4 regions of the Bradyrhizobium sp. 930_D9_N1_4 genome follow, and region 4 is predicted to be linked to each of the others. Evidence: predicted binding sites of a transcription regulator. Region 4 holds the regulator's gene; each other region holds the start of a gene.

Region 1 (6,985 bases), 2.1 Mb from region 4:
GATGCGGGCTGGATGTCGAATTTCATGCTCATGTCCTTAGGCCTCCCGCTGCCGGTGGCGGCGCTGTTCTGGCGCCTGCCGCCCTGTATCGGGCCCGGCTGGCTTGATTGGTTTCTGGCCGGAATGCCGCCAGCCTTGTTAAGGCCGGTTTCCGTGGCCAGCATGTCGCCGAGGACATGCTTTTGCGGAAGGCGGAAGTCCAGTATGTTTTGCCGAAATGCCGCTCGACAATCGCACGGTAGATCTACTCTGGCCGTCGCTGCCTGTCCGGCTCGCTTCGGCCGCCCTGCTACGAATGCCACCCGACGCGATACGATCTAAAATTTCGTGCGGGTCGATCGTTTTGTAACATTGAACCCAAGATACGTCAATATGCCTGACATAAATTTCGCGACTCCCTCTCAAGACGCTGCCGAGCCTCGGCCGGCCGCAAGCGAAGGAGGCAATTTGCGCTGGGATATCATCGAGCTGCTGTTCTTCGCCTATCGCGATTTCGTCGGCGATCCCGACCAGGAGCTGGAGGCTTTCGGCTTCGGCCGGGCCCATCACCGGGTCATGCATTTCGTTTATCGCTACCCCGGTCTCAAGGTTGCCGACCTGCTCGACGTCCTGCGCATTACAAAACAGTCGCTGGGCCGCGTGCTCAAGCAACTGCTGGACGAAGGCTACATCGTGCAGAAGACCGGCGACAATGATCGCCGCCAGCGCCTGCTCTACGCGACGCCGAAGGGCGAAGCGCTGGTGCAGAAGCTCGCAGGTCTCCAGACCACACGGATCACCAAGGCGCTCGCCGAGATGGCGCCGCAGGATGCCGAGACCGTCAAGCGCTTCCTGCGCGCGATGATCGACCGCGACGACCCGGACAAGGTGCTCGAGACGATCTTCGCCTCCGTCAATCAAGACAGCAAGGAGTGACCGTGCCACTCGCTGCCACGCTCGCCCGTCCGCCGATAGAACCGGCCGATGACGCCCCGCATCTGCTGCTGGTCGACGACGACCGGCGCATCCGCGATCTGCTCTCGCGCTTCCTCGCCGCCGAGGGCTATCGTGTCACCACCGCCGCGAGTGCCGGCGATGCGCGCTCGAAGCTGCTGGGCCTGCATTTCGACCTGCTGATCCTCGACGTGATGATGCCCGGCGAGACCGGCTTCGATCTCGCCCGCTTCATCCGCACGTCTTCCTCGGTCCCGATCGTGATGCTTACGGCGCGGCATGAAGCCGAAGCCCGCATCGAAGGCCTGCAGATCGGCGCCGACGATTACGTCGCCAAACCGTTCGAGCCGCGCGAGCTGGCGCTGCGCATCAACAACATCCTCAAGCGCGCCGCGCCGCCGCCGCAGGCCGCGACCGTCGAGAAGATCGCGTTCGGCCCTTACGTCTACCATCTCGACCGCGGCGAGTTGCGCCAGGGCGAAGAGGTCATCCACCTCACCGACCGCGAGCGCGAGATGCTGCGCATTCTGTCGGAAACGCCGGGCGAGACCGTGCCGCGCAGCGCGCTGACCGGCAATGGCAGCGTCAACGAGCGTGCCGTCGACGTGCAGATCAATCGCCTCAGGCGCAAGATCGAGACCGATCCCGCCAATCCGCTGTTCCTCCAGGCGGTGCGCGGCATCGGCTATCGCCTGGTAGCCTCGCCATAAATCAAGTGAAGCGCGCGAGATGAGCACGATCGATACCGGCCTGACGCTTTTGAAGAGCGCCGCCGGCCGCGTTTCGCGCGCCAACGGCTGGATGGGCAACGCCTTCAAGGGCTGGATGCCGACCGGCCTCTACGCCCGCGCGCTCCTCATCATGATCGTGCCGATGGTGATCCTGCAATCGGTCGTCGCCTTCGTGTTCATGGAGCGGCACTGGAACACGGTGACGCGGCGCCTGTCGGCCGCGGTGGTGCAGGACATCGCCGCGCTGATCGACGTCTACAAGGGCTATCCGCAGGACAAGGACCGTAACGAGATCCGCCGCATCGCGCAGCAGCGCCTCGGCCTCGTCGTCGATTTCCTGCCCGCCGGCGACATGCCGCCGCCCGGACCAAAGCCGTTTTTCTCGCTGCTGGACCAGACGCTGTCGGTGCAGCTCGGCCGCCAGATCGGGCGCTCGTTCTGGATCGACACGGTCGGCCGCTCCAACCTCGTCGAGATCCGCATCCAGCTCGACGATGCCGTCATGCGCGTGTTCGCGCAGCGCAGCGCCGCCTATGCCTCGAACTCGGAAATCTTCCTGTTCTGGATGGTCGGCACCTCGTCGATCCTGCTGATCGTCGCGGTGCTGTTCCTGCGCAACCAGATCAAGCCGATCCTGCGGCTGGCGGATGCTGCCGAAAGCTTCGGCAAAGGCCGCGAGGCGCCGAACTTCAGGCCGCGCGGCGCGCGCGAGGTGCGGCGCGCGTCGATCGCCTTCCTCGAAATGAAATCGCGCATCGAGCGCACGATGGAGCAGCGCACCGCGATGCTCGCCGGCGTCAGCCACGATCTGCGCACCATCCTGACCCGCTTCAAGCTCGAGCTGGCGCTGATTGGCGACAGCCCCGAGATGGAGGGCATGCGCAAGGACGTCGACGAGATGTCGATGATGCTGGAGGATTACCTTGCGTTTGCCCGCGGCGATTCCGGCGAGCAGTCGCAGCCGACCGACATGTCGCAGGCGCTCGAGGAGCTGCGCAGCGACGCCGAGCGCCACGGCCATACCGCGACAGTCGCGTTCCACGGCCTGCCCGTGGTGACCGTGAAGCCGGCCTCGTTCAAGCGCTGCCTCGCCAACCTCGTCACCAACGCCGCCCGCTACGGCAAGGCCATCGCCATCACCGGCCAGCGCGATCACCGTTATTTGACCGTGACGGTCGACGACGACGGCCCCGGCATTCCCGCTCATCTGCGCGAGGAAGTGTTCAAGCCGTTCCTGCGGCTGGACAACGCTCGCAACCAGGATGAAGGCGGCACCGGCCTTGGCCTTGCGATCGCCCGCGACATCGCACGCTCCCACGGCGGCGACATCACCCTCGGCGACAGCCCGCTGGGAGGATTAAGGGCGAGCGTAAGGATTCCGGTGTAGCTGCGGTCTCACGACGACATCACCCTACTTCGGCAGCAGCGCCTTCAGCTTGTCCATGTCGCGCACGTTCATCTTGAAGCCGCCGGGCATCACGATATCGCCGGGCTTCTGCTCGGGCTTGCAGGCGCCGAGCCACTTTGCTTCGAGCTGCATCGTGGTGTCGCGCCCCGCTGCGCCCGCGGCACCGCCTTGCGCGTGGGACGTGGTCTTCACCGTGTAGGCCGAGTTGAAATCACCGGATATCTCGGCATGCGAGGTCGTGTTGACGCCGGCGACGCTACACTCGGAATCACTGACATAGCCGGCCGCGGTCTTCTTGATGTCCTGTTTGGCGCAGATCTGCTTGGCCATCGGAGAGACGTTGTTGTTCATCTCCTTGTCGACGGTCTCATCGGTGCAGTGCTGCATGGTCATCTCGGGCACGGGCGAGCCGGTCGTGACCAGCTTCATTTCCCACAGGCCGGCCTTGCGCACCGGCAAGTCGACGGCAGAGGCAACGCCGGTCGACAAGACAAGACAAAGACTTGAGCCGAGCAAAGCGAGTTTGCGCGTCATGTGGGGAAGCTCCCGGCTGAGATTGCGGCGCTACGAAAGCGCCTCAGTAGAGCGTACGGATCGGCTGTTCGGCGGCGCCGTAGGGCACCCAGCGGCAGGAGAACGAGATGTAGCCGCCCTCATAGGCCTGCACAGCCAGGAATTTCACGACCTTGCCGTACCGCGCGCAGTGATCGACCGCGACCTGACGGGCATCGGTTTGCGTCGCCATCGAATAGGCGATGATGCCGCCGGTGTCGTTGCCCTTGAACGGCGGGACCGGAAGCAGATCGGCGCGCGCCGGCTGGCTCGCCAAGATACCCGAGACGACCAGGCTGGCGAGAAGGCCCGCAGCCGCAATGATTCGCATTCCCGTTACTCCAATTGGTTGGCGCCAGTTTACGGTGCCGGGATGGAAGTGAAAAGAACTGAAGCCCCGCTGGATGCGATGTTGTGGTCAACTCCTGGCGAAGTGTTGCCGCGCTGCACTTGACCCCGCCCGGCCTTCGCGGCACCGTCCGACCTTCCAAGACCCAGCTGTCCGGATTGCCCATGCGCGCCCCCTCCCTGAAATCGCTCCGCTTTGCCGCCGTGTTCGGCCTCATGTTCGGAGCGCTGTCGCTCGGCGAAGCCAGGGCCGCCAATCCGCTGGAGCTGAACTTCTGGCTGAGCGGTCCGCGTTACGACGGTGCCGTCGCCGATTGCGACAAGGCGCTGCCGACCATCGCCACCCAGTTCTGGGAGAAGGAAAGCTCGTTCTGGAATTCCTCGTTGAAGATCACCGGCTTCGCAGCCGTTCACGAGGTCGCGTTCCGCCCCTGGCAGTCCGACAACATTCCGCGCCGCTATTGCACCGGCGAGGCCATGCTGACTGACGGCAAGATGCGCAAGGTACATTTCTCGATCATCGAGGATGGCGGCTTCGCCAGCTACGGCAACGGCGTCGAATGGTGCGTGGTCGGCCTCGACCGCAACTGGGCCTACAATCCGGCCTGCCGCGCCGCCAAGCCCTGAGCGAAGAGACGCGATTCGGGTCGTCAAGCGGCCAGACGCGCGCCATCTGCATTTTGTTCTTGAAATGTTCCTGTTGCCTGCTAGGCTCGATGCACAGTCTAGTTGAGGGGCGTTGCCATGTTTTATTTTAGATTGCACTCGTTCTCCCGGCTCATGATCTCCCTGACCCTCCCCGTGGTTCTTGCCGCCGGGCTGGTCGCGCTGGCGGGCGGCGCGAAGGCTCAGGACAAACGGCAGAACGCGCCCGGCGAATTCGATTTCTATGTGCTGTCGCTGTCATGGTCGCCCTCGTTCTGCGAGGAGGCGTCCGAGCGCAATCGCGGCGGTGGGCGTTCGCAGATGCAGTGCAGCGGACGGCCCTATGCGTTCGTCGTGCACGGTCTATGGCCGCAATATGAAAATGGCTTCCCCGAATATTGCCAGCGGCCCTCGCCGCGCCTGAACCGCAACATCGTTTCCGCAATGCTCGATCTGATGCCCGCGCCGGGCCTGATCTTCAACGAATGGGACAAGCACGGCACCTGCTCCGGGCTCGACGGCCGAAATTATTTCGAGACGATCCGCAAGGCCCGCGCCGCGATCAAGATCCCGGCCGAATTTCTCGACCTGTCGCAGGCCAAGACCGTGGCGCCGGGCGAGGTGGAGGAGGCCTTCATCAAGGCCAATCCGGGCCTGAGCAATGCCGCCGTCTCGGTCACCTGCAACCGGACGCGCCTCTCCGAAGTCCGCATCTGCCTCAGCAAGGATTTGCAGTTCCGCGCCTGCGAGGAAATCGAGCGCCGCGCCTGCCGCCGCGACCAGGTGACGATGCCGCCGGTCAGGGGCGGGTAGGCCCAAGCCCCGTCATTGCGGGGAGCGCTTGCGACGAAGCAATCCAGAGTGCGTCCGCGGTCGCATTTCTGGATTGCTTCGCTGCGCTCGCAATGACAAGGGGGTAGGATCACGCAAGCAACGTAGTCCTGTCCCATGAACTATCGCCACGCCTTCCACGCCGGCAGCTTCACCGATGTCATCAAGCACATCGTGCTGGCGCGCATCATCACCTATCTCCAGGACAAGCCGGGAGCGTTCCGCGTCATCGACACGCATGCCGGCGCCGGGCTCTACGATCTCGAAGGCGACGAGGCGCGCCGCAGCGGCGAATGGCTGACCGGGATCGCGCGGCTGATGCAGGCGCGCCTGTCGAACGAGAGCGTGGCGCTGACCAAGCCCTATCTCGACATCGTCCGCGCCTACAATCCGAAAGGCGAGCTCAAGGCCTATCCGGGCTCGCCGCTGATCGCGCGCGGTCTGCTCCGGCCGCAGGACCGCCTCGTCGTCTGCGAACTCGAGCCGAAAGCACGCAAAGCGCTGATCAACGTGCTGCGCCACGACGAACAGGCCCGCGTGGTCGATCTCGACGGCTGGGTCGCACTGCCGGCCTTCGTGCCGCCGAAGGAGCGCCGCGGCCTCGTGCTGATCGATCCGCCCTTCGAGGCCAAGGACGAATTCGAAAAGCTTGGCGACGCCTTCGCGGCAGCCTTCGCGAAATGGCCGACCGGTATCTATGTAATCTGGTATCCCGCAAAGAGCCGGCGTGCCACCGATGCGCTGGCGCAATCCGTGGCGCGGCTCGCAGCTGCAGCAAAACCTCCGGGAAAATGTCTGCGCCTCGAATTCAGCGTTGCACCGCAGCTCGACGGCGCCGCCCTCACCTCCACCGGACTGTTGATCGTCAATCCGCCGTACACACTGCAAGGCGAGCTCAAGACGATCCTGCCCGAACTGGAAATGCCGCTCGGACAAGGCGGAGCTGCCAGATTCCGATTAGAGGTGCCGAAGCCGTAACATCCCGGCATTCTTGGGAAAAAGATGCAGGAGCCGTAGTCAATCTGCAATGAACCGTATTATGCTGTTTGCGTGACTGGCTTTACGTTCCGCTTCCGCGAATGGTTGCGGCGGAGTGAAGGCCTAAGAAAGATCCGGTCAGACCGAATGGTCTGCCCAAGGATGGCCAGCTCTCCCGGGCTCCGTATGGCCCGGTCATGTCGTGACGTGCGTCTGCGTCGCGACGGAGGAGCAATGAGGGGGAGTTTCCCGATGGCCAATACGGGAACGGTCAAGTTCTTTAACGGCGAGCGCGGCTACGGCTTCATCAAGCCTGACGACGGCGGTCGCGATGTCTTCGTTCACATCACAGCTGTGGAGCGGGCGGGACTGAAAGACCTTGCCGAAGGACAGCGTATTACTTTCGAAGTTGAACCGGACAAGAAGGGGAAGGGACCGAAGGCGGTCAATCTCGTCATCCTTTCCTAGCGGAGCTGACTCAAGAAAATCGGCGCAAAAAAAGTCCCGGCCGCGAGCGGCCGGGAGGCTGTAGTCCGGTATTTTCTTCTTTCGCTATCAG
Region 2 (6,985 bases), 4.0 Mb from region 4:
TGGCGCGGTTGGCGGCGTCCGCCTGGTCGCGCGCCTCCGACAGCGCCCGTTCGGTCTCGGTGCGGTCGGTGACGTCGCGGCCGACGCTCTGCAATTCGGCGGGCTGGCCGGCGTCGAGGCGCACATAGCCTTCGCGCCACGCGATCCAGCGCGCGCCGAGCAGTGTGGTGATCCTCTGGTCGTGAATCCGCGTGCCGTTGCTTTCGCGGGCGCTGTCGCCCTGCTCGAGGACATCAAAGTCGAAACGCGTGCCGACCAGCGCGTTGCGCGCCTGTCCGGCGAGCGCGCAATAGGCCTCGTTGGCAAAGGTGATGCGGCCCTGATGGTCGCGCAGCGCGATGAGATCACCCTGTGACTCAAAAAGACTGCGGGCGCGTTCTTCGGCTTCCTTCAGCTCCCAATTGCGGTCGATCAGCGCCTCGTTATGGGCGGCCAGCGCACGCATCCGCTTGTTGACGAAGCGCAGCCGCATGCTGAGCGTGGCCAAGCCGAGGCAGGCGAGGGCGAACAAAAAGCTCGCGCCGACCGCAAAAGTATTGGGATCGTAACCGGAATTCTCGGAGCGGCTGCCGGTGACGAATCCATAGGCGCCGCCGAACGTCGCCGAGAAGATCATGAAGGAGCGGATCGCAAAGGCGATCCTGGGATACTGCCGCCTGAAGCGGCGCATGCGCACCTTGATCCGGAACGTCCGACCCATCGTCACCGACCCCGACTCTTGTCCGAAACCCCGCCACCGCCGGGTGCGACGATGTCTCGCCGACCTTGCGAACAGCTTGAGGCTTTGGTTCGGCCTCCAAACAGGGTTAACGAGGTGTTAATGGCTCAAGCATGATCCGGAAAAGTGCGCAGCGGTTTTCCGGAGAGATCATGCTCAAACGTCAAAGCGAGGCGGCCTGGAGCGGGAGCGGGCGTTGGCCGCCATGGGCTCCGACGATCAGCGCCGCCGCCTCGCGCTGCGAGAAGGTCTTCGAGCGCACATAGATGCGGTAATCGGCCGGACCGTCAGTGGAGAGATAAATCACCGGGCCGCCGTCGACCGGCTGCGCGGCAATGGTGATGAGACGGTTCGCCGGATGGGCCTCGCAGGATTCCGTCTCGGAACCGGAGCCATCGTCCACGACGGCGAAGTCTGCTTCGTCGGCATCGTCGGTGATCCGCACCCGCACCGTGGCTCGCGACAAATCGTCGGTGAAGGCGACATGGATGCCGGCGGTCCAGAACAGCGAGGTCAGCTCGACCGAGGTATCGCCAACGGCGATGCAGGGATGCGAGACCGATCCGATCTCGGCGCGGGCGAACACCGCGGCTGCCAGCAGGGGAATGGCCGAGGCCAGGATCTTGAAACGCAACATGACACTCTACTCGCCAGGCCCTGTGTGGAACTCGCACGGAACTTTGGGCCTTATGGTTTGCAGAGCGTAAAGGAAACTCGTTACCGCCGGGTTGATGCGCGGAATGATCAGGCCATCTGGCGCACATCCTCCGCGAGTGCGCGGTAGGACAGCGCTTCGGCGAGATGCAGCCGGCCGATCTTGTCGGCGCCGTCGAGGTCGGCGAGCGTGCGCGCCACCCGCAACACGCGATGATAGCCGCGCGCCGACAGCCGCATGGTCTCGGCCGCGTCGCGCAGCAGCTTCTGCCCCTGCGCATCGGGCTTTGCGATGTCCTCCAGCACCGAGGCGGGCGCCTCGGCATTGGTGCGGACATGTGGCAGGCCGGCATCCGCATAGCGGGCGAGCTGGATGTCGCGCGCCGCCGCCACGCGTGCTGCGACTTCGGCAGAGCCCTCCGCCGGCGGCGGCAGGATCAGATCGGCCGCGGTCACCGCGGGAACCTCGATGCGCAGATCGATGCGGTCCATCAACGGGCCGGAGATGCGCGCCTGATAGTCGCCGGTGCAGCGATCGATACGGCCGCGCTTGCAGGCATAGCCCGGCTCGAACGCGTTGCCGCAGCGGCACGGGTTCATCGCGGCGACCAGCATGAAGCGCGCGGGATAAGTCACACGATGATTGGCGCGCGACACCGCGACCTCGCCGTTTTCCAAGGGCTGGCGCAGCGAATCCAAAACGCGCGGATCGAACTCCGGCAGCTCGTCGAGGAACAGCACGCCCTGATGCGCGAGCGAGATCTCGCCGGGCTTTGCGCGGATGCCACCGCCGGTGAGGGCGGCCATGCTCGCGGAATGATGCGGAGAGCGGAACGGCCGCTGCGCGGTCAGCGCGCCGCCCTTGATCTCGCCCGCGACGGACGCGATCATCGAGACCTCGAGTAATTCGCCCGGCGACAACGGCGGCAGGATCGAGGGCAGCCGCGCCGCCAGCATCGATTTGCCGGCGCCGGGCGCGCCGATCATCAAGAGATGATGTCCGCCCGCGGCCGCGATCTCCAGCGCGCGCTTGGCGCTCTCCTGGCCCTTGATGTCGCGCAAATCGAGCGTGGAGGCGGCGGCCTCATGCACCTTCGGCGAGGGCCGCGACAGCACCTGCGTGCCCTTGAAGTGATTTGCGATCTGGATCAGCGAATGTGCGGCGATGATCTGGATGTCGGGGCTCGCCCATGCCGCTTCGGAGCCGCAAGAGGCCGGGCAGATCAATCCTTCCTCGCGCAGACTGGCGCCGAACGCAGCGGGCAAAACGCCTGCGACAGGCGCGATCGAACCGTCGAGGCCGAGTTCGCCGAGCACGGTATAGCCTGTGAGCGCATCCGGTGGGATCGCGCCGATCGCCGCCATCAGTCCGAGCGCAATCGGCAGGTCGTAATGGCTGCCTTCCTTCGGCAGATCGGCGGGCGCGAGATTGACGATGATCCGCCGCGCCGGCAGCGCCAGGCCCGAGGCAATCAGCGCCGAGCGCACCCGTTCGCGCGCCTCGGACACCGCCTTGTCCGGCAGGCCGACGATGGCAAAGGCCGGCAAGCCCGGCGCGACCTGCACCTGCACGTCGACCGCGCGGGCCTCGATCCCCTCAAAGGCGACGGTAGAAACCCGCTGAACCATGCTCGAACCAGGCTGCCCTCTTGTGCAATTAGGGGTAGCAGAGCACGGCTCATTTCGCAAGAACAATACAGGAACACTGTTGGCGACCCGGAAATCCCTAACCAGCCGTAAACGTGGCCCAGACACTAAGCCTCGAATGCGAACGGCTCTGCACAGCACATCCCAACGAATATCCGCTACTCCAAGGCAACGGGATGGGCCGTGACGTAACGGGTGAACAATTCAAATGCTTGCAGCAAATCGCCGGAGAAGCGAACGACGGGTGTGCACCCGGCTTGCCAAGATTCACTTTGGCGCCGGATCGCTGCCGCGGGACTGCACGATCACGGATATCTCGGATGGCGGCGTGAAAGTCGTGGCGGAGTTTCTGGAAGTGCCGCCGCAATTCACCATCATCTTCGCGCCCGATTATTCCCGCCAGTGCCGTCTGCGCTGGCGCATCGGCTGCGAATTCGGTGCCGAATTCACCGATTGAGCCGGACGGGCCGGGTCCCTTAACCGGACTTTAGCGTTAATCGGTAAGCATCTCTGATCAGTCGCCGAGTGATCAGAGTATGTCCAAGCGTTCGTCCCTTGCCTTCCCCCCGGCGAGATATCTGGTCTCTGCGCTTCTGATGTTGGCGCTGGGCGGCTGCCAGACCACAGGTCTGGAGGACATCACCGGGGCGCTCGGCGGCAAGTCGGAAACCGCCGGCAAGGCCGATTCCAAGCCGGACATGGACGCCCTTCGCGAGCGCTATCGCGCCAAGCCCGGTGATCCCAACATCGCCCTCGAATACGGCATGGCGCTGCGCGAGACCGGCCAGCGCGCCCAGGCCGTCGCGGTGATGGAGCAGGCGGTGCTCAATCATCCCAACAACAAGGCGCTGCTCGCCGGTTACGGCCGCGCGCTCGCCGACAGTGGCAGTTTCCAGCGGGCGTTCGACGTGCTCGGCCGCGCGCATACGCCTGAAGATCCCGACTGGCGGATCCTGTCGGCGCAAGGCGCGGCGCTCGACCAGCTCGGCCGCAACGAAGAGGCGCAGCAATATTATGCGGCCGCGCTGAAGATCGTGCCCGAGGAGCCGACGGTGCTGTCCAATCTCGGCCTGTCGTATATGCTGCAAAACAATCTGTCGAAGGCCGAACAGGTGCTGGGCCGCGCTTATCAGCGCAATCAGAACGATGCGCGGGTCCGTGCCAATCTCGCGCTCGTGCTGGGATTGCAGGGCCGCCAGAACGAGGCTGAAAACCTTGTGAAGGCAGATTTGCCGCCAGACCAGGCCGCGGCCAAGATCGCGGCGCTGCGCCAGGTGCTGGCTAAGAAACAGCAAAGGGCGGACAAATAGTCCGCCCTCTTTCCGGCCTTCGCGATTCCTGCCTTTAAGACGCCTTGCGATGCGGGGCCGACCCGCGGCCTGCCCTGCCCTTCAACTTCTTGAGCAGCGGTCCGAGCAGCGAGCGCTTCGGCTTCTTCACATCGCCGCGCCCGGCGAGACGGTTCGCCATGTTCTGGAACAGCTCCGTGGTGCGGTGGCTCTTGGACACCTCCGCGATCATCTGGCCGTTATTGGCTGCGGTCGAGAACAGCTTCGAGTCGAACGGGATCACCGCGATCGGCTGGCTTTCCATCGTCTTGGCGAACGACTTGACGTCGATCTCCGCCCGCTTGTGCATGCCGACCTGGTTGATGCAGTAGAGCGGCGGCCGGTCGTTCGGCCGTGCCGCCTTCAGCACGCTGAGCATGTTCTTGGTGTTACGCAGGTTCGCGAGATCCGGCTCGGCCACGATGACGATGTCGTCGGAGTTGACCAGCGCGCGGCGCGTCCAGCCCGACCATTGATGGGGAACGTCGAGCACGATGCAGGGTGTGGTCATGCGCAGCGTGTCGAAGATGGCGTCAAAGGCTTCGGCGCCGAAATCGTAGACGCGGTCGAGCGTCGCGGGCGCGGCAAGGAGGCTGAGACGTTCGGTGCATTTGGACAGCAGGCGCTCCATCAGCGCCGTGTCGGGACGGTCCTGCGACAGCACCGCATTGGCGATGCCCTGCGCCGGGTCCTGGTTGTAGTCGAGGCCGGCGGTGCCGAAGGCGAGGTCGAGATCGATCACGACGGAATCGAGCGCGAGGTCGCGCGCGATGGTCCAGGCCACGTTGTGCGCGACCGTGGACGCACCGACGCCGCCCTTGGCGCCGACCACCGCGATGACGCGGCCGGTGATGATGGTTTCGGAGGCCGAGAACAGGCTGCAGATCGAGCGGACGACGTCGAGGGTTTCGACCGGTCCGACCACGTAGTCGTTGACGCCGCGGCGCACCAGCTCGCGATAGGGCGCGGTGTCGTTGGGATTGCCGATCACGACCACGCGGGTGCCGGGATCGCAGACGCCGGCGAGATCGTCGAGGCCTTCGAGGATGTCGCGTGTGCCGTCCGATTCGATCACGATGACGTTCGGCGTCGGCATCGTCTCATAGACTTCGATCGCCGCGGCCAGGCCGCCGTCCTTGGCGGTGAGATGCGCCTTGGCGAGACGGCGATCCTCGCCGGCCGCGGTCATCGCCTTGAGCGTCTGCTCGGTCTCGCAAAAGGCCTGCACCGAGATGCGCGGAACCGGCGCAATGTGTTCCTCGGGGTGCCGCGGATCGTCCGCTTCGTCGTCGTGAAGACTTGTCATTTGCCGGTGTCGCTGAGTTTGGCCTTTTCGGCCTCGGGATAGGTGGTCGTGGTCGTCGAGCCCTTGCGGTAGCGGTCGAAGGCGATGTCGCGCCGCGCGGTGTAGGCGGGCGTCTCGGCCCGTGGCTGCTCGAGGTCGGCGGGGTTGTCGATCATGGCCGCGAGGTTGCGCTGGCTGGCGCAGCCCAGGTTGAAGTAAGGCCGGTTCTCGTTGTAGCCGGGGTCGAGGATGTTCGGACCGACGTCTTCCGGCCACAGCCCGCAGGGGCCGGCGACCGCGGCGATCCTCGAATAGCTGAGGCGGATCGTCGGCAGCAGGCCGGGATCCTCGGGGCGATAGGGATGCTGGACGATGGCGCGCGACGGCACGCCGCCGGACGCGAGCACCGAACGAATGTCCTGGTAGGTCGCCGCCGCGGCGCGCGAATTCGCGGTGTCGGCCGGCACGTCGACCACGACAGAGCCGGTGCCTTCGCGAACCCAGTCCCGGGCGATGCCCGCGACGTCGGCGCGCTGCGGCGCCGAAAGTCCGCCCCTGGCCTTGCCGACAAAGATCACGATCGACTTCTTGGCTTCCTGCACCGCGATCGGGTGACGCTGGCGATAGTCGGTCGGCACCGTCTGGGTGACGATCTCACCGGTGGTGTTGCAGGCGCCGAGCAGGACGGAGAGCCCCGTCAGTGCCAGCGCGATATGCAGCTTGCGACGTCGATCGGCTGATGGTGTCGTCATCGCCTGGTCCCCTCTTCCCGTGTCTTGTCCGGTCCCCAAACCGTCCGTCTCAGTCGATGATGAAGCCGAAATCGCCGCCGATGCCGTCGATCGGATCGACGCGGCGGGCGACGCCGTAGAGGCGGTTCATGCGGCCGAGCAGCGCCGACTGCGCGTCCGAGGCCGGCGCGAAGCCGTCGTCCGGGCGCGACAATTCCTTCTGGGCGACCGCGCGCACCACATAGGGCGTCACGATCACCATCAGCTCGGTCTCGTTGTTGACGAAGTCCTGGCTGCGGAACAGCGCGCCGATGATCGGCACCTGGTCGATGCCGGGCAGGCCGTTGACCGCCTGCTTGGTCTTCTGCTGGATCAGGCCGGCCATCGCCATCGAGCCGCCGGAGGGAATTTCCAGCGTGGTCTCGGCGCGGCGGGTCTGGATCGAGGGGATCGTGACCGAGTTGCTCGAGGTCGAGGACACCGCCTGCGTCAGCGTGATCGCGTTGGTGTTCGACAGCTCCGAGACTTCGGTCATCACGCGCAGGCTGATGCGGCCTTCGCTGAGCACGACCGGGGTGAAGTTCAGGGAGATGCCGAACTTCTTGTAGGTGATCTGGGTGGT
Region 3 (6,985 bases), 2.3 Mb from region 4:
CCGTTCCACGGCTGCGACGAGCTCGGAGATGTGGCTGACCGCGGCGTCGACCGCGCCGCGCGACTGCGCGATCTCGCCGACCGCCGCCGATGTGGTCGTTTGCACCGCCTGCGATGCGTTGGCGATGTCGTGGTTGGCCGAGACCATCGTCTCGGCGGTCTCCTGGAGGTGATGGAACCGCTCGGACTGATTGGAGACGCGGTTTGCGACCTCCTGGACATTGCCGGCGATGTCGGCTAGCTCCACGCCGAGACCGCCGATGCGGTCGGCCAGCTGGTCGATCAGTCGTTCGGCCAGCGTCCGGTTGGAGCCGGTGTCCAGTACTGCAAGTTGTACGACGGACATGTCTTGAGAGTCCTCCAGTCAGAGCCGTTCGCCGGCCCCCCGCGGCATTCCCATTCCAATTTCAGGCTTTAGATGATGATTCGCGCCCGGCGTCTTGCCTGAGCGTGCACTAGAGCTTGTACGCGGTGCGAAATCCGCCCCAGTGTCGCCCTTGCACACGGATCGGAACGTCGATCTCGCGCATCATCACGGTGTTTCCGTTGCCCATGTCGCGCGCATAGCTCTGGATCAAATAAGAGCGCAGGTTGCGCGCGGCCGACAACCCCGCCGGATCGTTGAAGATGCGCCGGTTGCGGCAGTTGGCGGTATTCCAGGCCGCATCGCCCGGTCGCTGCGGGTGCGAATAGATCTTGTTGTGCACCGGCAGGAAGCCGTTGCGGTCGACCATGGCGCAGAACGCCATGCGCGGTTCCTTGGCGAGGAAGGCCTCCTGGAACGGCGGCAGCGCGCGGTCGGCCCAGTTCAAATATTTCGTACGATATTGTTGCGGATCGGTGCCGGCGATCTCCGCATAGTCGGTGTCGAACAAATCGTCGATCTTGACCTCGCCGCGCCCGACCGCCTGTTCGAAGATCCGGGTCAGCGCGTTGCCGGCCTCCATGGCGCGGGTCACGAACTCGGTGTTCTCCTCATGGATCGACCACAGCCTGTCCTCGATCTTCTCCGCGAGATCGGCATTGGGGCTGACGAATTGCGCGCGGGCGCCGGCCTTGGACTGCTCGATCACGCGCAGGCGGCAGGCGCCGACGCCTTCGAGCGTGCCGTCGACGACGGCCTGTGTGGCAAGCTTGGCCGCGTCCGCACCGCCGATCAGCACGCCGTCCATCGCGATCTCATAGACCGGCAACACGCCACGCGCGGTTTCGAATTTGATGTGGCAGGGCAATCGCTCGGTCTTGCGGCGGTCGTTGTGCTCGCTCTGCTTGAGCAGCACCGCGCAGCGCGATTTCAGCTTCTGGGCGAAGGTGGTGACGGCCTTGCCGGCGCGGGCGACGCTCTCGCCGTGGGTCTCGGCGGCCTTGGTCGCGGCATCGATCTCGACGGCGCTCTCGCCGACCGAGATGATGAACTCCGAGGCGCTTGTCGCGTTGCCGGAGACTTCGCTGGTGGTGGCGTTCTGCTCGGCGACCGCGCCGTTGACGGTGTCGAACACCGGGCGGATCGCCTCGATCGCCTGCGAGATGCGGTGCACCGCATCGGCCGAGCCGGCGGCGTCGCGCTGGAGCGCGTCGATCTTCTTGGTGATTTCTTCCGTCGCGCCCTGGGTCTGCACTGCCAGCGCCTTCACTTCGGTGGCGACGACCGCAAAGCCCTTGCCGGCGGCGCCTGCGCGCGCGGCCTCGATGGTGGAGTTGAGCGCGAGCAGCGTCGTCTGCCGCGCGATCTGCGCGATCAAATTGACGACATTGCCGATCGCGGCGGAGGACTCGCGCAGGCGGTCGACATTGGCGCGGGCTTCCTGCGCCGCGGCGCTGGCCTCGTCGGCGAGCTTGCCGGCCTCGCGCACCTGGGCGCCGATGCCTTGCGCGGACTGGGTGAACTTGTCGGCGGCATGGGCAAAGGTGGAGGCGTTCGACTGCGCCGCGTTGGTGCGGCCGGTGAGGGCGTCGGTGCGGTCGCGAATGGCGGCGAGCGTGGTGGCGGTCGCCTCCGCACCACCGGCGACCGAATTGGCGGCACGCTCGAGCTGCCGGATCATGGCGCCGAGCTCGAGTTCCAGCAGTTCCAGGATTTCCCGGGCGGAATCGCTTTCGGCGGGAGCAGGCACGGCCGCGACCGGCGCAGCCGCCGGGGCTGCCGCTGGTGCGGCCACGTCCGGCAGGCGCTTCCGAAATAATGCGAACGCCATCGGGTCTACTCTTGTCGGGGGACGGGCGGTCGTTATTTTCGCAGGCTGGAATGAAATCAGGGTTAACGGTGCCTGACTTCTGGGCACGGCAGACTACGGTATTACCTTAAAGTATGAGAGCCTCTTTCATTCCGGTGGGTTGGCGGCCTATAAGGCCGCGCTTCCCACGCTCATCTTTGGCGCACGATTCCCTAGAGAAGATCTCGCATGGCCGGACATTCCCAATTCAAGAACATCATGCACCGCAAGGGGCGGCAGGATGCGCAGAAGTCGAAGCTGTTCGGCAAGCTGGCGCGGGAAATCACCGTCGCGGCCAAGCTCGGCACCCCCGATCCCAACATGAACCCGCGGCTGCGCGCGGCGATCATCGCGGCACGCCAGGAGAACATGCCGAAGGACAATATCGAGCGCGCCGTCAAGAAGGCGCTCGGCAACGATGGCGAGCACTATGACGAGATCCGCTACGAGGGTTACGGCCCCGGCGGCGTCGCCGTCATCGTCGAGGCGCTGACCGACAACCGCAACCGCGCCGCCTCCGACATCCGCTCCTTCTTCACCAAGTCGGGCGGCAATCTCGGCGAAACCGGCTCGGTCTCCTTCATGTTCGACCGCACCGGCATCATCGAATACGACCGCGGCGTCGCCGATGACGATGCCGTGCTCGACGCCGCGATCGAGGCCGGCGCCGACGACGTGGTCTCGGGCGAAGCCGGCCACGAGATTTATGCCTCGACCGAGGGCTATCGCGACGTTGCCAAGGCGCTGGAAGCCAAGTTCGGCGAGCCGCGCAAGGCCGCTCTGATCTGGAAGCCGCAGAACACCATCGCGGTCGACGACGAGACCGGCGAGAAGCTGCTCAAGCTGATGGATCACCTCAACGACCACGACGACGTCCAGCACGTCTACGCCAATTTCGAGGTGTCGGACGCGCTGCTCGCGAAGATGGGCGGCTGACGCCGCTAATCCCAATCTCCGCCGTCGTCGCCCGGCTTGACCGGGCGACCCAGTATTCCAGAGACATTCGAGAGATACGGAGAAGCCACGGCGTACTGGATACCCCGCTTCCGCGGGGTATGACGCCGGAGTGTGTGGTGGGCAGGGCCACGCTCACCCATGACAGCCCACTTCCCCTGTTACTTCCGTTCTGTTTCTGTTTCCCCCACGGCAGCCAGCCGCTATCACTGGCCCATGACTGCGCTCCCGATTCGTGGCCCCGTTCGCATCATCGGCATCGACCCCGGCCTGCGCCGCACCGGCTGGGGCGTGATCGAGGCCGAGGGCAATCGTTTGATCTACGTCGCCTGCGGATCGGTGGAACCGCCGGACGATCTGCCGCTGGCAAGCCGGCTGCTTGCCATCCATGAGGGGCTCGCCGCCGTGCTGTCCGGTCACCAGCCGATGGAAGCCGCGGTCGAGCAGACCTTCGTCAACAAGGACGGCGTCGCGACGCTGAAGCTCGGCCAGGCCCGCGGCGTCGCCATGCTGGCGCCTGCAATGTTCGGCATCTCCGTCGCCGAATACGCGCCGAACCAAGTGAAAAAGACCGTGGTCGGCGCCGGCCACGCCGACAAGCAGCAGATCGCCATGATGCTGAAGATCCTGCTGCCGAAAGCCGACCCGCCATCCGCGGACGCCGCCGACGCGCTCGCCATCGCCATCACCCACGCCCATCACCGCCAGAGCACGGCGCTGAGGCTCAAGGTCGCGGGACTATGATCGATGGTCGCATATCACCGCCGTCATGCCCGGGCTTGTCCCGGGCATCCACGTTCTGTCTTGCTGATCGTGAAGTCGTGGATGGCCGGGACGAGCCCGGCCATGACGAAAGAGAAGTGACTGCCGCGACCGAGGCCTCACGATGATCGGCAAGCTCAAGGGTCTGATCGATTCCTACGGCGAGGACTTCGTCATCCTCGATGTCGGCGGCGTCGGTTACCAGGTGCACTGCTCGACGCGCACGCTGCAGCACCTGCCTTCGCCGGGCGAGGCGGCCGTATTGTCGATCGAGACCTACGTCCGTGAGGACGCGATAAAGCTGTTCGGCTTCCGCACCGATCAGGAGCGCGAATGGTTTCGCTTGCTCCAGACCGTGCAGGGCGTCGGCGCCAAGGTCGCGCTCGCCGTGCTCGGCACGCTGGCGCCGTCGGACCTCGCCAACGCCATCGCGCTGCGCGACAAGGCCGCGGTGGCGCGCACGCCCGGCGTCGGCCCCAAGGTCGCCGAGCGCATCGTCACCGAACTGAAGGACAAGGCGCCGGCCTTCGCCAATGTCGATCCGGCGGCCGTGCATCTCGCCGGTGCCGTCGACGATCAGCGCGCGCCGCGCCCCATCGCAGATGCAATCTCCGCGCTGGTCAATCTCGGCTATGGCCAGCCGCAGGCCGCAGCCGCCATCGCGTCGGCATCGCGCAGTGCCGGTGAGAGCGCCGAGACGGCGCAGCTCATCAGGCTTGGTCTGAAGGAGCTGTCGAAGTGAGCGCGGCCTGCACCAATCCCGCCGCCGCTCTTTTTCGCCGCCTTTTGCGCGCGGCCGGTATCGTCGTGATTTTTTCCGTCGTGGGGCCGCTGACGACCGCCGCGCTGGTTTCGGTGACGGTCACTGCGCTCGGTGCCGCAATGCTGCAGATGTTTCTTGTGTTCCTCGAACTGGAGGCACTGCGCGCCGTGGTTTCGATCGCGGTCGTGCTGCTGGCCATTGTCACGGTTCTCGCCTCGTTCCTTCCCGCAGTCGTCGCCGGCTTGATATTCGCGCTGGCTGCGGTCTACGCCGATCTCAACATGATCTGGATGGCATGGCTCGCCGCGGCCGTCGCTGCGGCCGGCTTCGTCACGGTTGGCATGTTCGTCGTGCCCTCCGAGACCTCGGCCGTGATCGTGCCGAGCGTCCGTTCGGCGCCCGAGGCGCTGAAGCTTTCGGCAATGCTTGCCGTCGTCGCCGTCATTCCCGCCAGCCTGTGCTGGTGGCTCGCGAAACCGCTGCATCGTGTTATCCTGCCCGCATGACCACTCCCCCACGCATCGTCACGCCCGAGCGCCGCTCCGATGACGTCGGCGACACTGCGCTGCGTCCGCAGTCGCTGTCCGACTTCGTCGGCCAGCAGCAGGCGCGCAAGAATCTCTCGATCTTCATCGAGGCGGCGCGCAAGCGCGGCGAGGCGCTCGATCACGTGCTGTTCGTAGGTCCCCCCGGCCTCGGCAAGACCACGCTGGCGCAGATCGTGGCGAAAGAGCTCGGCGTCGGCTTTCGCGCAACGTCGGGTCCCGTGATCGCCAAGGCCGGCGATCTCGCAGCACTCCTCACCAATCTCGAAGAGCGCGACGTGCTCTTCATCGATGAAATTCACCGCCTCTCACCGGCGGTCGAGGAAGTGCTCTATCCGGCGATGGAGGACTTTCAGCTCGACCTCATCATCGGCGAGGGCCCGGCGGCGCGCTCGGTCAAGATCGAGCTGTCGAAATTCACCCTCGTCGGCGCCACCACGCGCGCGGGCCTGCTCACCAATCCCTTGCGCGATCGCTTCGGCATTCCGGTGCGGTTGAATTTCTACACGATTGAGGAGCTCGAGAGCATCGTCAGCCGAGGTGCGCGCGTGCTCAATGTCGGCATGAGCGCGGACGGCGCCAACGAGATCGCCCGCCGCGCCCGCGGCACACCGCGCATCGCCGGCCGCCTGTTGCGGCGCGTGCGCGATTTCGCCTCCGCCGCCGACGCCGACAAGATCGACCGCAAGATCGCCGACCACGCGCTGAGCGCGCTCGAAGTCGACGCCGCCGGCCTCGACGCCATGGACCGCCGCTACCTCACGACCATTGCGCAGAACTATGGCGGCGGCCCGGTCGGCGTCGAGACTATGGCGGCCGCCTTGTCCGAGCCGCGCGATGCGATCGAGGACATCATCGAGCCTTATCTGATCCAGTGCGGCTATCTCCAGCGTACCCCGCGCGGCCGCCTGCTGACCTCGCACGCCTTCCGCCATCTCGGCATCGCCGAACCCTCGCGCGATGCGGCGTCGCAGTTCGGCCTGTTCGGTACGGACGACAGCGACGATTGATCTGCGTCGATGCGGGTGCTCCCGTTGTCATGAACTTCCGGTAACCTTCATGCAGACGGTCTGCACGCGAATGCAGACCGTCTGCACGAACGCATCCCAATTCCGCTCCAATCCGACCGCATCAAGAGCCAGCATCACCATCGGGCTTCCATGATCACGCGTCGTCATCTCATCCGTTCCATCGGCGCCCTGTCCGCACTCGGCGTCTCGACCGCGGCCTATGGCGTGGGCGTCGAGCCGGTGCTGCGGCTTCGCGTCACCCGCTATCATCCGACGCCGCGACAATGGCCGGCGGATTTTCCGCTGAAGATCGCCGCGATCGCCGACATCCATGCCTGCGACCCCTGGATGTCGCTGGAGCGGATCGAGGCGATCGTGGATCGCACCAATGCGCTGAAGGCCGATATCATTGTGTTGCTCGGCGATTACGTCGCCGGCCTTCACCAGGTCTCGCGCATCATTCCGTCGAACGAATGGGCGAAGGTGCTGGCCGGCCTCAAGGCGCCGCTCGGTGTCCATGCCATCATGGGCAACCATGATTATTGGGAAGACAGGACCGTGCAGCAGGCAGGCCATGGGCCGACCATCGCGCATCGCGCGCTGGAGGCCGGCGGCATCCCCGTCTACGAGAACGACGCCGTGCGGCTCACCAAGGACGGCCGCCCATTCTGGCTTGCCGGCCTCGGTGATCAGCTCGCCTACTATCCTGCAAAGCGCTTTGGCCGCGCGCATCGGCTCG
Region 4 (6,985 bases):
CACCGTGGCCCTGATGCCGGTTTCCGACGCGCTCGCCGCGGTGCTTGCCGGCGTGCAGCCGCTGCCGGAAGAGACGGTCGCTCTCGACCAGGCCTTTCACCGCGTGCTCGCACGCGACGTTGCTGCACGACGCACGCAGCCGCCGCAGGCGATGTCGGCGATGGACGGCTATGCGGTGCGCACCGTCGACGCGGCGAAAGTCGATGCCACGCTCACCGTGATCGGCGAGGTCGCGGCAGGCCGGCCGTTCGCGGGATCGGTCGGCGCCGGCGAAGCCGTGCGGATCTTCACCGGCGGCGTCGTCCCCGATGGCGCTGATGCGGTCGTGATCCAGGAGGACACGGTCGCCGACGGCAAGCGCATCACGATCAAGGAAGCGGCGCTGACGGGGCGGCACATCCGCCCAGCCGGCGTCGATTTTCGCGAGGGCGATGTGCTCCTGCGCAAGGGAATCCGGTTGACCGAGCGAGACCTCGCCCTCGCTGCCGGCATGAATTACCCGCTGTTGCCCGTCTGCCGCCGTCCGAAGGTCGCGATCCTCGCCACCGGCGATGAATTGGTGATGCCGGGCACCACGCCCGGCCATGGCCAGATCGTCTATTCCAACGGCTACGCACTGCACGCGCTCGCCCGCAGCGAGGGCGCGGACACCGTCGATCTCGGAATTGCCGCCGACACCCTGGAAGCCACCAGCGCGGGCATCCGCCGCGCGCGGGAGAGCGGCGCCGACATCCTGATCACGACCGGCGGCGCCTCGGTCGGCGACCATGATCTGGTGCAGCAGGCGCTCAGGGACGAAGGTATCTCCATGGCGTTCTGGAAGATCGCGATGCGGCCGGGCAAGCCGATGATGAATGGGCAACTCGGTCCGATGCGCGTGATCGGCCTCCCCGGCAATCCCGTATCATCCTACGTTTGCGGCTTCCTGTTCATGGTTCCGCTGATTCGCGCGCTCGCGGGCCGTTCGACGATTCATCATCGCCGCGAACGCGCCGTGCTCGGCGGCGATGTCGGCGCCAATGACCAGCGCGAGGATTACCTGCGCGCGCGCCTCGCGTGGCGCGACGACGGTGCGCTGATCGCCCTTCCGGTCAATCACCAGGATTCTTCGCTGCTTGCGAATCTCGCTGCGGCACAGGCACTTCTCGTGCGCGCACCGTTCGCGCCGAAGGCCGAGCAAGGCTCGCCTTGCGAGGTGTTGCGACTGCCCGTCTGATCGCGTCGTTCGCATGCGTTCCGCGAACTTTGTCGCGTTCACGGTAAATTAAGCAGTTGCGGAACATGTATCGAACATATAGTGTCCGTTCATGATTTGTTTCGAGCATGTAGCGGCTTATCGCTGAATTCAGCGTCTCGGAATCGAACGACATCAACCGGGGGATTTTGGTCGAGATGTTAACGCGCAAACAATACGAGCTCCTGCGGTTCATCAGCGAGCGGCTGAAGGAAAGCGGCGTGCCGCCCTCCTTCGACGAGATGAAGGACGCGCTCGACCTGCGCTCCAAGTCGGGCATCCATCGCCTGATCACCGCACTCGAGGAGCGCGGCTTCATCCGTCGCCTGCCCAACCGTGCCCGCGCCATCGAGGTGATCAAGCTGCCCGAGCTTCAGGCCGCTGCCGGCAACCGCCGCGGCTTCACGCCGAGCGTCATCGAGGGCAATCTCGGCAAGGTGCGCACGACCTCCAGCCCGTCCGCCGACGAGGGCGAGCGCCCCGTCGCGGTGCCCGTGATGGGCCGGATCGCGGCAGGTACGCCGATCGAGGCGTTGCAGACCCGCAGCCACACCATCAGCGTCCCGCCCGACATGCTCGGCTCGGGCGAGCATTACGCGCTCGAAGTGCGCGGCGATTCCATGGTGGAAGCCGGCATCCTCGACGGCGACATGGCGCTGATCCAGCGCAACGAGAGCGCCGATACCGGCGACATCGTGGTGGCGCTGATCGACGACGAGGAAGCGACCCTGAAGCGCTTCCGCCGCCGCGGCGCCTCCATCGCGCTCGAGCCCGCCAACGCGGCCTATGAGGTGCGCATCCTGCCGCCCAACCGGGTCAAGATACAGGGCAAGCTGATCGGGCTGTATCGCAAGTACTGATCTCGAAAGCGCTTGGCCCACCCGCGCTCACGCGATCCACGATCGCGATCAACAATTGGAGCGGACGATTGTCCGCTCCCGCTGGATAGTCTTTCTAGTTTCGCGCAGATTATCCGGCCTCTCCTCCAGCGCTAGATCCTCGGCACGCCCGCGCGAAGCAGCATCGCTTCGCAGGCTTTAAGGTCTCGAGGAGAAATCATGCGCAAGATCATCTTCAGGACAGTCGCGGCGGCGCTGGTCGCAGCATCAGCGTCGCAAGCCGTCGCCACGCCATCGCGGCACCATGTCCGCAAGGAGACGGCGATGCGCACACAGGTTCGCAACGCCCACGATGCCGCCGCGCAGCCATCGCAGCCGGGCTGGCCATATTCGGGCTGGTCGGCACCTGCGGGGCGCTGAGACGCGACTCTCGCATGCGTGTGAGCGGGCCTTGTTCCCAGTGACCTCGATAATGTGATCGCGGCTGCGGCGGCGAGCCGCAGATTTGCCTACAACCGGGCAGACGCTTCGATGCTTCCACTCTGATGGAGGCCTGCGCCTCGAGAGGAGACGCGGGTCGCTATCCCGGAATGAGGAGCACCCCCGATGTGTGACTACAGCCTGCACGCCATCGCATCGCGTCCCGCAGAGGTCGGCGAGACCATCGTCTCGACGAACTTCCGCGGCACCTCGACGCGCGGCTTTGCCTCCGCAGCCGATCCGACGATCGCCGTCTGCCTGCTGCCGGGAACGGAGCTCGCCTTCGCCGACAACGTCCGCTACGACAATCGCTGGATCTGGACACGCACGATCAACTCGCGTGTCGGCAAGTTCGGCAAGATCGATCCGCACATCCCCGACCGCCATCATGACGCAATCGAATTTCCCGACGGCAAATATGTGCTGGTGACGCAGCTCGTCGAGGGCCAGCGCGCGACCGTGCTGCAACTGCCGGTGACCCTGCCGACCGGTGAGCGCGAGCACAAACCGCAGATCATCTCCGACGGCCGGCCAACGACCCCGCGCCTGCCGATCGGCTGAGACAGCATCTCCGGCCGAGAGGTCGGGGTGAGGATTGAAATCGCCATCGCCGGCCGAGGCCGGCGAGATGGTGGCACTTGTGTCCCGCGAAACCCCATGGGGCGGGCCACGCCGACACAGCTCCCGCCGCACGAAGTTTGCGCTGTCCTGCCTGAATTTTGAACGTCCGTTTCGCAAGCAAATAGCCGATGCTGGTCGGGCTTGAGGCGGCGGACACGTTCGATGAAAACCTTCATTCGCGTCGTTGAACTCTGGGTGCCCGACCGGACGCGCATGCGGCTGGAATTCGGTGGCGGCCTCTACGGCGACGAGGGCCTCTCCGCCTTCAAGACCATGAGCGAGACTCTGCGCTTCGGATATGACGAGGGCCTTCCCGGCAAGGCCTGGGCAAGCGGCCACCCCGTGATCCTCACCAAATTCGCCAACTCCTATTTCAAGCGAACCGATCAGGCGCTCGCGGCTGGCCTCACCTGCGGCGTGGCCGTGCCGCTGTTTGCCGGCGAATTCCTGCAGGCCGTCATGGTGCTGTTCTGCGGCGACGACGAGGCCCATGTCGGCGCGATCGAGCTCTGGCACAACGACGCCGAAATCTCCCACGAGATGGGACTCGTCGACGGCTATTACGGCGCGGCGGAGATGTTCGAATTCAACTCCCGCCACACCAAATTTCCGCGCGGCTTCGGCCTGCCCGGCCGCACCTGGAAAGCCGGCCTGCCGCTGATCATCAGGGACCTGCACGACGCCAAGAGCTTTCTGCGCTGGGAGGACGCCGCCAAGATCGGCATCAATCTCGGCGTCGGCGTCCCCTACCGGACCGGCAATGACCACACTTGGGTGCTAACCTTCCTGTCGGCGCAGGCAACCCCGATCGCACGACGCTTCGAGATCTGGGTCCCGAACGAGGCTCGTTCGGCATTGATCTTTCGCGCCGGCGATTGCAGCGCGCAGACCGACCTCGCCGCGCTCTACGAAACGAAATCGATTGCCAAAGGCGAAGGCAGCATCGGCGGGGCCTGGGTCACCGGCATGCCCGCGCTCAACGAGGACCTCGCGCATGACGGCTCGATCGCAGGCTCCGAGGCCCGCGCGGCCGGCTTGAGCCGGATGGTGGCCCTGCCGGTGATCGGGAGCACAGGGCTCGACGCCATGCTGGTCTGGTACCTGTAGCAGGTCCGCTCAATCCTCAGCCTGCAAGTCGGCTTCCGATGGCGTCGCGTCCCTGCTGCGAGGCGCAGCCGTCTTCGGTGTAAGGCTTCCGTCGAAATCCGCTTCGCCTGCGATCGCCGGCGACCACGGACGGTCGGTGCCTCTGGCTTTCACCGCCTGGACCGCAAAGCCGTCGCCGCGCCGTGTCAGCGCGAGCGCGCCTTGGGCAGCGAGACGTGGACGATCGACCACCATCGCCGCGCAATCCGGCGGCGCGGGCCGCGCCGTCACCACCAGCGCGGCACGGCTGCAATCATCCGCCAGGGAATCGATGCGCAAGGCCAGCGCGACCAGGCGGCCGTCGGCGAGCGGCGTCACGCAGCCGGCCTCGTCGCACGACACACCATGGGCCAGCGAGGCGCTGCCGGCGTCGCGCGGATCGGCGTCCGCAGCCAGCCACTCCTTCAGCAGAAAGCTGTCCTTGCCGGCCCTGATCAGATGCAGGCGCCCGTCCTCGCCACGCACCGCCACGCTCTGGCCGTCCCCGGCGATCAGGACGTCGGGCTGCCGCACTGATAGCCCCCAGGCGATCGCAGCCAGCAGCACCAGCGCGCCGGACCATCGCAGCGGGGTGCGCAGCAGGCCCATCACGATGATCCCGAGACTGGCCAGGATCAGCGGCACGATGCCGAAGGCCGGGATGCGGCCGACCGCGCCCGGCAATGAAGCCACCCAGCGCGACACCGCCACCATCCAGTCGATGCCGATCCCCATCAGCCACCAGAACACGCCGTCGAGCCCGAACGGCGCTGCGAGCAGCCCCAGCAGCCCGGCCGGCATCACCAGCGCCGAGACCACCGGCATCGCGCCGAGATTGGCGAGCACGCCGTAGGGCGTGACGCGGTGGAAATGGAAGGCGGCATAGGGCGTGGTCGCAAGCCCCGCGATCAGCGAAGCCAGGAACAGCATCGCGATCTCGCGGCCGCCCCACATCGCAATGCGCGCGGTCGCCGAATGATCGGGCGAGGCAAACAGGTTCGGCATGCCGATCTGCACCAGCGCCACGAGCCCGAGCGTCGCGGCAAACGACATCTGGAAACTCGGATGCACCAGCGATTCCGGCGCGACCGCGAGAACGACAAGCGCCGCCACGGCCAACGTGCGAAATGTGACGGCGCGGCGATCGACCATCACCGCGATCAGCACCACCGCCGTCATGAAGAACGATCTTTGCGTGGCGACCTCCGCGCCCGACAGCAGCAGATAGAAGGCGGCCGCGACCAGCGCGGCGGCCGCCGACCATTTCTTGATGGCGAAGCCGACCGCAAGTCCCGGAATGAGCGCAAGCATCGCGCGCACCGCGAAGAACACGACGCCGGCGACGACGGCCATGTGATAGCCGGAGATCGAGAGCACGTGGCCCAGGCCCGAGATGAACATGGCATCGTTGACGGGCGTGGTGATCGCATCGCGCCGGCCGGTGAGCAGCGCGGTCGCGATCGCGCGATTGTCGCCCTCGAGCGTGGCACGGATGCGCGCGTCGATGGCATCGCGCAGGCCCTGCATGAACGCGGCATAGCGCAGCCGCAGGCCGCCGGTATCCGGCGGCGCCACAGCCGCGATCGCGCCCATCACGAAACCGGAGGCGCCGATGCCTTGAAAAAACATGTCACGCGAAAAATCATAGCTGCCGGGGCGAACCGGCGAGATCGGCGGCATCAGCCGCGCCTTCAATTGCACGAAGCTGCCGACCTCGGGCGCGGTCCCCTTGCGCACCGAGAGCCGCACCCGCTCCAGCTTGACGTCGCTGCGCTGCGCCTCCATCGACGTCACGCGCAGCACGAAACGATCAGTGCGCTCGCGGATATCGCGGCTTTCAACGAAGCCGGACAACGCCACCGAATAGAGCGGTTTCGCCAAAACGGGATGCGCGATGCGAGCCGTTTTCCAGGTCGCCACCGCAAAGCCGGCCGCGACCGCGGCAGTCATGATCGCCGGCGCGAACAGCCGGCTCCGCCGCAGCAGCACCGCGCCGAGCGTGAGCACCACCGCCGTCGCGGCAACGACCCAAAGCACCGGCTCGTGATCGGCGGCAAAATAAAACGCAATGCCGCAACCGAAGGCGACAGGCACCCACGGCAACAGCCGCCCGGCGCCGGCCTCCGCGCCAACCCAGGCTCGCAGTGTCTCGGCCAGCGATGTCCAGAGATCGAAGCCTGCAGGCACAAGACCGCCCGCAGACGCAGTACGGCCCACGGGCCAAGTCCCCGCGATCCCCTGCGACCGTAACGGACGGCCCGGATCCGCCATTCCCTGCACCCGATGATACGCAACGAAAGCCGAAGCTACCGGAACGTGCAGGCGCGAGAATAGCGGTACAGATCAGGAACGGAGCGTTGTGGCCCCTACTTTTCCTCTTCCATCGTCACGGCGACATCCGCCTTGGCCGAGAGCCGGACCTTGTTGCCCTCGACGCCGGCGACGAGGCCCTTGTCGATGAAGTGGTGATGGCCCTTGTGGCTGCCCTCGCCGCTGTCCTTTTTGGTCAGCTTGATGCGGTTGCCTTCGACCTTGTCGACCGTGCCGACATGGACGCCATCGGCGCCGATGACTTCCATATGCTCTGCGATGTTCTGCATGGTGGGATCCTCTGGTTGGATACCACTCAACGCGACGGGGGCCCGTTCGTTGCTTTCGTCATTCCGGGGCGCGCCACTTGGCGCGA

Evidence for each region. The regulator LexA, encoded in region 4, represses DNA repair genes until DNA is damaged. The targets are predictions, from matches to a motif close to TGTTCNNNNTGTGTTCNG.
Region 1: AB7532_RS29845 (ribonuclease T2 family protein) is a predicted target of LexA. The motif match lies at 4,654-4,671, and genes of this name have one in related genera.
Region 2: AB7532_RS00900 (YifB family Mg chelatase-like AAA ATPase) is a predicted target of LexA. The motif match lies at 3,060-3,077, and genes of this name have one in related genera.
Region 3: ruvC (crossover junction endodeoxyribonuclease RuvC) is a predicted target of LexA. The motif match lies at 3,335-3,352, and genes of this name have one in related genera.

The regions. Positions count from the first base shown of each region.
Region 1 is NZ_CP197236.1:6,266,888-6,273,872, forward strand. It holds gene AB7532_RS29810 (branched-chain amino acid aminotransferase) at 1-32, opposite strand, end outside; gene AB7532_RS29815 (MarR family winged helix-turn-helix transcriptional regulator) at 373-915, shown strand; gene AB7532_RS29820 (response regulator) at 912-1,643, shown strand; gene AB7532_RS29825 (ATP-binding protein) at 1,663-3,051, shown strand; gene AB7532_RS29830 (DUF3617 domain-containing protein) at 3,076-3,606, opposite strand; gene AB7532_RS29835 (hypothetical protein) at 3,650-3,955, opposite strand; gene AB7532_RS29840 (hypothetical protein) at 4,138-4,599, shown strand; gene AB7532_RS29845 (ribonuclease T2 family protein) at 4,717-5,430, shown strand; gene AB7532_RS29850 (23S rRNA (adenine(2030)-N(6))-methyltransferase RlmJ) at 5,566-6,426, shown strand; gene AB7532_RS29855 (cold-shock protein) at 6,679-6,894, shown strand; gene AB7532_RS29860 (outer membrane protein) at 6,982-6,985, opposite strand, start outside.
Region 2 is NZ_CP197236.1:189,445-196,429, reverse strand. It holds gene AB7532_RS00910 (ATP-binding protein) at 1-700, opposite strand, end outside; gene AB7532_RS00905 (hypothetical protein) at 882-1,355, opposite strand; gene AB7532_RS00900 (YifB family Mg chelatase-like AAA ATPase) at 1,463-3,001, opposite strand; gene AB7532_RS00895 (PilZ domain-containing protein) at 3,228-3,476, shown strand; gene AB7532_RS00890 (tetratricopeptide repeat protein) at 3,556-4,329, shown strand; gene AB7532_RS00885 (AAA family ATPase) at 4,364-5,653, opposite strand; gene AB7532_RS00880 (CpaD family pilus assembly protein) at 5,650-6,384, opposite strand; gene AB7532_RS00875 (type II and III secretion system protein family protein) at 6,434-6,985, opposite strand, start outside.
Region 3 is NZ_CP197236.1:6,543,074-6,550,058, reverse strand. It holds gene AB7532_RS31205 (methyl-accepting chemotaxis protein) at 1-345, opposite strand, end outside; gene AB7532_RS31200 (methyl-accepting chemotaxis protein) at 455-2,194, opposite strand; gene AB7532_RS31195 (YebC/PmpR family DNA-binding transcriptional regulator) at 2,402-3,148, shown strand; gene ruvC (crossover junction endodeoxyribonuclease RuvC) at 3,383-3,910, shown strand; gene ruvA (Holliday junction branch migration protein RuvA) at 4,053-4,670, shown strand; gene AB7532_RS31180 (hypothetical protein) at 4,667-5,197, shown strand; gene ruvB (Holliday junction branch migration DNA helicase RuvB) at 5,194-6,246, shown strand; gene AB7532_RS31170 (metallophosphoesterase) at 6,397-6,985, shown strand, end outside.
Region 4 is NZ_CP197236.1:4,206,646-4,213,630, forward strand. It holds gene AB7532_RS19795 (molybdopterin molybdotransferase MoeA) at 5-1,216, shown strand; gene lexA (transcriptional repressor LexA) at 1,393-2,094, shown strand; gene AB7532_RS19805 (hypothetical protein) at 2,293-2,493, shown strand; gene AB7532_RS19810 (hypothetical protein) at 2,680-3,114, shown strand; gene AB7532_RS19815 (GAF domain-containing protein) at 3,337-4,281, shown strand; gene AB7532_RS19820 (ComEC/Rec2 family competence protein) at 4,291-6,570, opposite strand; gene AB7532_RS19825 (DUF2171 domain-containing protein) at 6,666-6,899, opposite strand.